Regions from separate parts of the Oryzomicrobium terrae genome, predicted to be linked through region 2. Evidence: riboswitches for the same ligand, from Rfam matches in the RefSeq annotation. Region 2 holds a riboswitch; each other region holds the start of a gene.
The links. Region 2 has a riboswitch for cobalamin ahead of OTERR_RS00715 (ribonucleoside-diphosphate reductase subunit alpha). Riboswitches for the same ligand answer to the same signal wherever they lie in the genome.
Positions count from the first base shown of each region.

Region 1: it holds a riboswitch for cobalamin, as region 2 does, so the genes downstream of both, OTERR_RS15160 (TonB-dependent receptor family protein) here and OTERR_RS00715 (ribonucleoside-diphosphate reductase subunit alpha) in region 2, are expected to answer to the same signal.
Region 3: it holds a riboswitch for cobalamin, as region 2 does, so the genes downstream of both, bluB (5,6-dimethylbenzimidazole synthase) here and OTERR_RS00715 (ribonucleoside-diphosphate reductase subunit alpha) in region 2, are expected to answer to the same signal.

Region 1 is NZ_CP022579.1:3,345,392-3,348,659, reverse strand. Features, by position in the region: gene OTERR_RS15160 (TonB-dependent receptor family protein) at 1-1,777, opposite strand, end outside; cobalamin riboswitch at 1,915-2,140, opposite strand; gene OTERR_RS15155 (cell division protein ZapB) at 2,313-2,510, shown strand; gene OTERR_RS15150 (cell division protein ZapA) at 2,583-2,975, shown strand; RNA gene ssrS (6S RNA) at 2,987-3,163, shown strand.
Region 2 is NZ_CP022579.1:162,757-166,024, reverse strand. Features, by position in the region: gene OTERR_RS00720 (DNA ligase) at 258-1,112, opposite strand; cobalamin riboswitch at 1,249-1,502, shown strand; gene OTERR_RS00715 (ribonucleoside-diphosphate reductase subunit alpha) at 1,692-3,268, shown strand, end outside.
Region 3 is NZ_CP022579.1:2,933,701-2,936,968, forward strand. Features, by position in the region: gene pyk (pyruvate kinase) at 1-298, shown strand, start outside; gene OTERR_RS13275 (GlsB/YeaQ/YmgE family stress response membrane protein) at 453-719, opposite strand; cobalamin riboswitch at 844-1,054, shown strand; gene bluB (5,6-dimethylbenzimidazole synthase) at 1,101-1,883, shown strand; gene fba (class II fructose-bisphosphate aldolase) at 1,987-3,051, shown strand; gene OTERR_RS13290 (gamma-glutamylcyclotransferase family protein) at 3,137-3,268, shown strand, end outside.

The sequences.
Region 1 (3,268 bases), 340 kb from region 2:
CCAGCCAGCTTTGCTGGTTGGCAAAGTCGCCGTCCAGACGACGGTTGCCGACGTAGCGCGCCGCCAGCGAATAGGTGCCCCAGGCTCCCCCCTTCCAGGTGCTCTGCAGCGTCGCCTGGTCCCGGGGGGCCAGGGGCACGGTCTTGCCGGCGTTGGCGCCGCTGCGGAAAGTGGCGTCCAGGTAGGTGTAGGTGAAGCGGTTGTTCCAGCGGTCGCTGGCTTTCCACTCGAGTTCAAAGTTGGCGCTGTCACGCCGGGTAGGCTTGAAGTTGGTGTTGGTGTAGTTGCTCGGGTCGTAGCCGATTTCATCGGTCAGATCGAGGCGGGAGAAGGACAGCTTGGTGCTCCAGGCGCCTAGTTTCAGGCTGCCGCCCACCTCCTGGATGGTGCCGTGCTGGGGGTGGATGTTGCCGGCGAAGAACGGAGTGGTGCCAAAGGGGTTGCCGAACAATTCGTCGATGTTGGCAAAGCGGAACGTGGTACCGGTCTTGCCGTACACCCGCCAGGCGTCCTGAGCGTAGGCCAGGCCGATGTCGTAAGCGTTGCGGGTGCGATTGGACCGGCCCGCCATGGCAGATTGGAGCCCAAATTCAGCCTGATTGGCCGATTGGCTCATGCTCTGGCTACGTCCTCCCATGGTCAGGCTCAGCTGCTGGGTCAGGTTCGTGACGTTTTGCAGGTAGTAGGCGGTACTGGTCTGGTGCGCCCACTGGTTGGCCGATCCCCGGTTGGTCGCAGATACGGTGCCGTCGTAGTGATCCAGGCCGGCCACCGTCACACTGGCCAGGGAGCCCAGGCCGTGGCTCCAGCGCAGCCGGGGGGTGAAGGCTAGGGTGTCGCGCACCCGATTGCTGGCGCCACCGTAGTCCACGAACGTACTTTTTACATCCTGGTGCTCACTGGCAATTTCGCCCTCGACAGTCACGGTGTCAGTGAGGGCATAGGTTATGCCCGGGCGTAGGCGATAGCCTTCTTTCCACTGGTTGTCGAAGAGCGTCGATGCGTTGCGCGGATTGGCCTGGAACTGAGGCTGGGTCAAGGCTCCTGGCAGGCCGGAGGCTTCCTTGTAGACGGCGTAGTCAGTGAAGACTTCGCCCCGCTCCAGCTTGAGGCCGGCCCGGCCGCTGGCGGCCTGCTGGTTCTGCCAGTTGTTGCGCCGGTAGCCGTCGCTGTCGGCGTAGCGGGCGAACAGGTTGAAGTAGGCGTGCTCGTTGCCGGTGGCAACGCTGGCATCCAGTCCCCGATAGCCGTAGCTGCCGACGGTGGCGGTTGCGGAAGCGCGGGGTTTCCCCGACTTGTCGGTGATGATGTTGATCACCCCGCTGGTTGCCCGGTCACCGTACAGCACGGTGCCGGAGCCGCGCATGATTTCGATGCGCTCGATACTTTCTAGCGGGAGTGCGGCCCAGATCAGGTTGGCTGAGTCGATGGGATTGAGACGTTGGCCGTCGACCAGGATCAGGGTGTTGCTGGTGGCTGTGACGCCGAAACCACCGATATCCACCGTCGCATCGATGCCCAGGGGGCCATACATGGGGCTGACGTTGACGCCGGCCCGGGTGGCCAGCAAATCGGGCAGGTTGAGGGCCGGCGTGGTGCGGATGTCGTCCCGGGTGATGACGCTGATGTTGGCCGGAATGCGCGGATCCGGGTCGGCGAAGCGGGTGGCGGTGACGACCACCGGCGCCATGACTTCTTCGGCGCGGAGATGGGATGCAGGCAGGAGCAAACAGGCGGGCAGGGCGCAAACGGCGGCCCGCAGGATGGTGCTGGACATGGAGGGACTCCCTTGTGCCACCGCGAGCGTCCCCGCAGGCTGTGGCCGGTTCTGATGCAGTACCGGGGAGATGTCAGGCGGGGACAAGGCGGCGGCGCCGGGGAGTCCACACGCCATGCCGCCTCCCGCAGCACTTCCGCTTGTGTCCCTGACAGGCCGGTATCCGGGCTTGCGAGACCGGAGGAATCTCCGGGGTGGCGTCCCGCCTTCCCAGGCATAAGCCCAGTGGCATGAGGGGGCACCTACTCGCTTACCGTTGCGGGGGCAGCACAGGCCTGGCGGACTCGGGGAGTCGTGCGCACCTGTTTCCCGTTTAACCGCGGCGATGGGGTCGCGCGCAGCACCTGGCAAGGGGCCGAATGCGCCGGCAGGGGTCGGTGAGCGACCTGGAACCGGGCAACGGCGAGGGGCGGAGGATACCCCGGTGACGGCCGTAGGGGCAAGGCGGGAACGGGAGGCGATAATCCACAAAACACCTTCAAATCCGGCGCTTACTCCTTGACCGGGAAGAGTTTGCGCCTCTATAGTGCGCGCCATGGAGAACCAGCTCGCCACCCTCGAAAGCAAGGTCGACCAAGTGGTCGGCCTGTGTCAGGCCCTGCGCGGCGAAAACGCCGCCCTCAAGGCCCAGCTGGCGGCGGCGGAAGCGCGCAACGCCGATTTGACGGCCCGCATGGCGGCCGCCCGGAGCAGGGTGGAGACGCTGCTCGCCCGGGTGCCCGAAGACAAGTAACGGCCCCGCCGCCCTGCCCGGCCCTTCTTTTTTTCTCCCTCCCTTCGAACTTTCCTGCAAAGGTCTACGACCATGAGCGCCGAGTCCAATTTTCTCGACGTGCAACTCCTCGGCCGGGAATACCGGGTCGCCTGTCCTCCCGAGGAGCGCGAGGCACTGCTGGCGGCGGTCGCCCTGGTGGATGAGCAGGTCAAGCAAATCACCGCCCGCACCCGTTCCGGCGGTGCCGAGCGGGTGGCGGTGATGGCGGCCCTCAACCTGGCCCACGACCTGCTCGCCCTACGTCGTTCCGCCTCCGCCCCCCAGGCGGGAGATGCCCCGGCGGCAGAGGCTCAAGAGGGTTTTGACACCCCTGACTTTCAGCGTAGAATCGGCGCCATGGAGGCCAAACTGGATGAGGCGCTCCGGGGCAAGGCAGACGCTTCCAGCGAAGCGACAGCCCCTCGGTCCGACTCCCTGTTCTAACCTCCGCCGGGTGTCCCCTGCGGTGCCCGCGACGGCCATACATTCTCTGAACCAAGTATGGGCTTAGGTTGCCCATCCAGTGCCGGCAAAGTGCGCGTCCTTGCGACGTACCAGACGCCGGTCGGTAAGCGACCACTCTGAACCTCCGGGTTCGAGATGCCGGCCGAAACGACATCTGCGGGGGCCTGTAAGACTGGGCACGGCGCGCTGGATCGCTGCAAGGCGATTTCACCGCGCCGTTTCCTTTTCTGGCCCTGCCCGCGCCGCTATCGATGCCTCGAAGGAGCGGCCAG
Region 2 (3,268 bases):
GCGTTTTGTCACTAAAAACCCAGTAAAAAACCAGGGAAAGCCAGTTTTTGTCAGCTTTTGTCAGAAAACAAATCGTTCATTTCGGTTCTTTTGTCATGCCCATTTGGCATCAAGGCCGACGCCGCCCCGCCCCGTTCCGCCTGTGCCGCACCAACGAATCCCGTTGGGGACACCCATAGCCCGGTGGCGCCCGGTCCAGCGTCCCAGGCGGACAGGGTCGGTGGTTGGCCCCGAGCCCCTGCCTCCCCACGCCGCGCTTAGCGGGCCGCCGTGCCGGCGCTCCAGTCCGCCCGCACCCGCAGGTAGCGGGGAAAGCGCGGCAGGCCATGCTCGGTGAGGCCGTTGTGGCGGTAGGTGACCCAGGTCCCCACGGGGGGCGGATTGCGCCGGGCGGCATCGTCCAGGCCACTGCCCAGGCCGAAGCGGCGCCCTTCCGGGGTTTCCACCAGCAGGGCCCCCAGTTGGCCCCGGTACTTGCCCTTGCCCGGCAGATAGCCCACCACCCGGGCTTCGCCGTCGTCGTAGGGCTTCACCTTGAGCAGGTCGTCGCTGCGCCCGGCCTGGTAGCGGGAATCGCCGCGGTGCAGCATCAGGCCTTCGCCGCCGTCGGCCACCACCGCCGCCAGACGGCGGCGCAATTCCCCCTCGCTGGCGACGCGGAACTGGACCACCGCCTGCACCCAGGGCTGGCCGATGGCCGCCACCGCCACCTCCAGGGCCACCAGGCGTTCATCGAAAGTGCCCGAATGGGCCGGCAGGTCGAACACCAGGTACCGCAACTGACGCCAGTCCGCCTCTACCGCCACCTGCTGACGCACCGTCCCCGCCGCCCGGGCAAAACCGCCCCGACCGGCCCACAGCTCGCCATCCAGGGGCGTGGCCGGCCAGCCGGCGGTGAACCAGGCCGGAGCGGCGATCGGTTCCCCGCCCCGGCTCCACAGCTGCCGGCCGTCCCAGTAGCCGCGCACCCCGTCGTATTTTTCGCTGACCCAGTAGGCGCCCAGGTCCACCCCGGTGCCGGGCCGGTAGGTCCGGGCCAGCAGCAGGGCTGGGTCGGCAAGGACGCCGACGGGCAGCAGCATCAGGCCGAGGGCAAGGATCAGGGCGCGCATGGCCGCTCCAGGAAAGGGGATACGCCACAATGCCATACGCATTTAACCGCCACCACGACCACAACATGTAGTCAAAAAACTAAACACAAGCACTACATCTAGTGGTTTTTTCTTGACGCGGCTTTTCCCTCTCCGGTACATTCCCGGCCACGATGGTTTCCCCTTTAGGGGATGAAACTGGAATTCGGTGCGGCGGGGCGTTTGCCCGCAACCGCCCAAGCCGAAGCTGCCCCCGCAACTGTAAGCGGTGAGCGCGCCCCATCCGCCACTGGACGCCACGCCGTCCGGGAAGGCCGGGGCCGGAGTGGATGCACGCAACACCACCGTGCCGCCACGCTGCCAACGCCACGACCCGCGAGCCAGGAGACCGGCCATCGCCGCAGCGCCGTGCTGTGCGCCCATCCGGGCCTGGCCGGCGCGTTCTGCGTTCTGACTTGGGGCGGGGTGCCCCCGGGAAGGAGTGGCGGTCCGCCCCGGGCCGCCCGGGTGCAACGACGACGGCCGGCCCCTGGCCCGGCGCCGCGGTGCCCCGCCCCTCCGCTTCCGGTCGCTCCCCTCCCGCCACGGGGAGTTACCTGCATGCACCACCCTGCCATCACCGCCGAGCGGAGCCCCGCTCCGGCCACCGCCCTGTCCCACGCCGCCGGCCCCGACCTGACCGACACCGCCTTCAACACCGGCCTCGGCGTCAGTGTCAGCGCCCGCAGCTTCGAGGTGATCCGCCGCAACGGCGCGGTGGTGGCCTTCAACCCGGACAAGATCGCCGTGGCCCTGACCAAGGCCTTCCTGGCGGTGGAAGGCCACCAGGGCGCCACCTCGGCCCGCATCCGCGATGTGGTCGGCGAACTCACCGCCACCGTGGTCAACGCCCTGACCCGGCGCCTGCCCGGCGGCGGCACGGTGCACATCGAGGACATCCAGGACCAGGTAGAACTGGCCCTGATGCGCTCCGGCTCCCACGACGTGGCCCGGGCCTACGTGCTCTACCGCGAAAAGCGCGCTGCCGAGCGGGCCGCCCAGGCCGCCGCCGCGCCGGCCAGCGACGCGCCGGTGCTGCACGTGGTGGATGGCGACATCCGCCGCCCCCTGGACCGGGCCGCCCTGCTGGCCACAGTGCGCGAAGCCTGCGCCGGCCTGGCCGACGTTTCTGCGGACACCGTGCTGGAACACGCCCTGCACAACCTCTACGACGGGGTGCCGGTGGTGGCGGTGCGCCAGTCCCTGGTGCTGGCCGCCCGCACCCTGATCGAGCGGGAACCGGCCTACAGCAAGGTTTCCGCCCGGCTGCTGCTCGATTCGATCCGCGTCGAGGTGCTCGGCCAGCCCACCGCCCACGGCGCCATGACCGCCGGCTACGCCGAGTACTTCCCCCGGGCGATCCGCCGCGGCATCGCCGCCGAACTGCTCGACCCGCGCCTGGCCGAGTTCGACCTGGAGGTGCTGGGCCGCGCCCTGGTGGCCGACCGGGACCTGCAGTTCGACTACCTGGGCCTCCAAACCCTCTACGACCGCTACTTCCTGCACGTGGATGAGCAGCGCATCGAGCTGCCGCAAACCTTCTTCATGCGCGTGGCGATGGGCCTGGCCCTCAACGAGATCGACCGGGAAGCCCGGGCCATCGAGTTCTACAACCTGCTCTCGTCCTTCGATTTCATGAGCAGCACGCCGACCCTGTTCAACAGCGGCACCCGCCATTCCCAGCTGTCGTCCTGCTACCTGACCACCGTCTCCGACGACCTGGAAGGCATCTACCAGTCGGTCAAGGAAAACGCCCTGCTGCAAAAGTACGCCGGCGGCCTGGGCAACGACTGGACCCCGGTGCGCGCCCTGGGCAGCCGCATCAAGGGCACCAACGGCAAGAGCCAGGGGGTGATTCCCTTCCTCAAGGTGGTCAACGACACCGCCGTGGCGGTGAACCAGGGCGGCAAGCGCAAGGGGGCGGTGTGCGCCTATCTGGAGAGCTGGCACCTGGACATCGAGGAATTCCTCGAACTGCGCAAGAACACCGGCGACGAGCGCCGCCGCACCCACGATATGAACACGGCCAACTGGATTCCCGACCTGTTCATGCAGCGGGTGATGAACAACCAGGACTGGACCCTGTTCTCCCCCAGCGACGTGCCCGACCTGCACGACAAGTACGGCAAGGCCTTCGC
Region 3 (3,268 bases), 760 kb from region 2:
CACCGCATTGTGGATGAGCCGCCTCAACTGCGGCGTGCCGGTCTACGCCCTGACCCCGGACCCGGCCGCCGTGGGGCGCATGACCCTCTACCGGGAAGTCTGCCCCCTGCTGATGGGCGAGCAGCACACCGAGCGGGAACTGCTGCTGGCCGACGCCGAGCAGCTGCTGCTGGCCCGGGGCGTGGTCGACAAGGGCGACCTGATCGTGCTCACCATCGGCGAGCCGATCGGCACCCCGGGGGGCACCAACACCCTGAAGATCGTCCGGGTCGGCGAGCACCAGGCGCCCACCGTTTAAGCCCCTGCCCCAAACCCCAGGCGGGACGGGCATCTTCACGCCTCCATCGCCAAACGCCGCGCCCCTGGCCGATCTCCGGCCCCCCCCTTTGGAGATCGGCCAGGGGCGCGGCGTTTCAGCCAGGCATCCCCACCGGCAGTGGTGCCTGATGGCGTTAGCGGAACACCCCCACCACCTTGAGCAGGGCGATCAGAATCACCGCCCCGAGCACGCCGAAAGCCAGCCCGACCAGGGAAAAGCTGCCGGCGCTTTCTGCTGCGCCGATGCCGATCACGTCGCCGAAGAACCAGCGCCCCAACGCCGAGCCGATGATCCCGACCAGAACGTTGGCAATGATGCCCTGCTGGGCATCGGTGTTCATGATGCGGCTCGCGATCCAGCCGATCAAGCCGCCGACCAGAAGCGTGACGATCCAGCCCATGGCTGTCTCCGGTGGTGGGGGGTAAAACATTAGAGGCCGGCCGGGCCGGATCGTTTCATTGCCGGCGGCAATCCCGCCCCCGCACCTCTGCTAGAATCGCCGCGCCCGGTTCTGCCGGGCAGCATGACACCCACGCCTTCCAGGTGCCCGCAAGGGAGAATCGGGAACGCGGTGCGCCCCGCCACCGGCAGGGCAATTCCGCGACGTGCCCAACGCTGTGAGGGGGACTGCCGACGCACATGCCACTGATCGCCGCCGCTGCGGATTTCCGATCGGGAAGGCGCGCCGGCGGGACGATCCCGAGTCAGAAGACCGGCCTGGAGGAGTTTCGACGGACCGCACGGCCAGGCGGTCCGCCACCGTTCTTCACAAGGGGACTCCATGAAGACCGACTGCAGCATCCCGGCGACCCTCGCCGCCTCCTCCACGCCCGCCGGCCACCAGGCCATGCCCGACTTCACCGCCGAAGCCCGGGAAGCCCTCTACCACACCATCTTTTCGCGCCGCGACGTGCGCGGCCAGTTCCTCCCCGACCCGGTGCCGGACGAGGTGCTGTCGCGCCTGCTCACCGCCGCCCACTTCGCCCCCTCGGTGGGCTTCATGCAACCCTGGAGCTTCATCGTGGTCAAGGACCCGGCCACCAAGGCGGCGGTCCACGGCGCCTTCGACGAGGCCAACCGGGAGGCGGCGGAAATGTTCGAGGCGCACCGCCAGGGCACCTACCGCTCGCTCAAGCTCGAAGGCATCGAGGAAGCGCCGATCAACCTGTGCATCACCTGCGACCGGGACCGGGCCGGCCCGGTGGTGATCGGTCGCACCCACCTCAAGGTGATGGACATCTACAGCGCCGTCTGCGCCGTGCAGAACCTGTGGCTGGCGGCCCGGGCCGAGGGCCTCGGGGTCGGCTGGGTGTCGATCTTCCACCAGGCACGGCTGAAGGAAATCCTCGACATTCCCGAGCGGGTGATCCCGATCGCCTACCTATGCATCGGCCGGGTCAGCCACTTCTTCGACAAACCCGAACTGGAAACCGCCGGGTGGCGTTCCCGCCTGCCCCTGGAAACCCTGGTCCACGCCGAGCGTTTCGGCGCCCCGGTGCCGGCGGCCCTGGTGCCCCACCTGCAGGCCGACCAGGCCCGGGCGGCCCGGGAGCGCAAGCTCTAACCCCCACCATCGCGGCCCTGCGGCCGGGCTCCGGGAGTGCAAGGAAACGGGGTAAAATGCCCGCCTTTGCCCCCGGGGCCTTTGTTATTTTAGGAAGACCACCATGCCTCTCGTTTCGATGCGCCAACTCCTCGACCACGCCGCCGAGAATGGCTATGGCCTGCCCGCGTTCAACGTGAACAACATGGAGCAGGTCTGGGCCATCATGGAAGCCGCCAACGAGGTGAACGCCCCGGTGATCATGCAGGCCTCCGCCGGTGCCCGGAAATACGCCGGCGAGCCGTTCCTGCGCCACCAGATCCTCGCCGCCCTGGAAGCCTATCCCCACATCCCCGTGGTGATGCACCAGGACCACGGCCAGTCCCCCGCCGTGTGCATGGCCGCGATCCGCTCCGGCTTCTCCTCGGTGATGATGGACGGTTCCCTGGAAGAGGACGGCAAGTCCGTCGCCTCCTTCGAGTACAACGTGGCCGTGACCAAGAAGGTCACCGAACTGGCCCACGCCATCGGCGTGTCGGTGGAAGGCGAACTGGGCGTGCTCGGTTCCCTGGAAACCATGAAGGGCGACAAGGAAGACGGCCACGGCGCCGAGGGCACCATGACCCGCGACCAGCTGCTGACCGACCCGGACCAGGCCGCCGACTTCGTCAAGCAGACCAACTGCGACGCCCTGGCCATCGCCATCGGCACCAGCCACGGCGCCTACAAGTTCACCAAGAAGCCCACCGGCGACATCCTGGCCATCGACCGCATCGCCGAGATCCACGCCCGCATCCCCAACACCCACCTAGTGATGCACGGGTCCTCCTCGGTGCCCCAGGAACTGCTGGAAGAGATCCGCCAGTTCGGCGGCGACATGAAGGAAACCTACGGCGTGCCCGTGGAAGAGATCGTCAAGGGCATCAAGCACGGCGTGCGCAAGGTGAACATCGACACCGACATCCGCCTGGCCATGACCGGCGCGGTGCGCCGCTACTTGGTCGAGAACCCCGCCAAGTTCGACCCCCGCGACTTCCTCAAGCCCGCCCGGGAAGCGGCCAAGAAGATCTGCGTGGCCCGTTACCAGGCCTTCGGCTGCGAAGGTCAGGCGAGCAAGATCGTGCCCGTGTCCCTGGACAAGATGGCCGAGCGCTACAAGAAGGGCGAACTGAACCAGATCGTCCGCTAAGCGTTCGCCCAGCGCACCGCTTGCCTGCACCAAGACGGCATCGCCACGGCGATGCCGTCTTGCTTGCAAGTCCCGGAGACTTTTCATGCCCCGTCACTGCTTCACCTACGGTTCCCTGATGTGCGACGACATCATGGCCGCCGTGTGCGGCACCGCCTACCCCGGCCAGCCCGCCCGGCTGGCCGGCCACGTGCGCCACCCGGTGCAAGACGAGGCC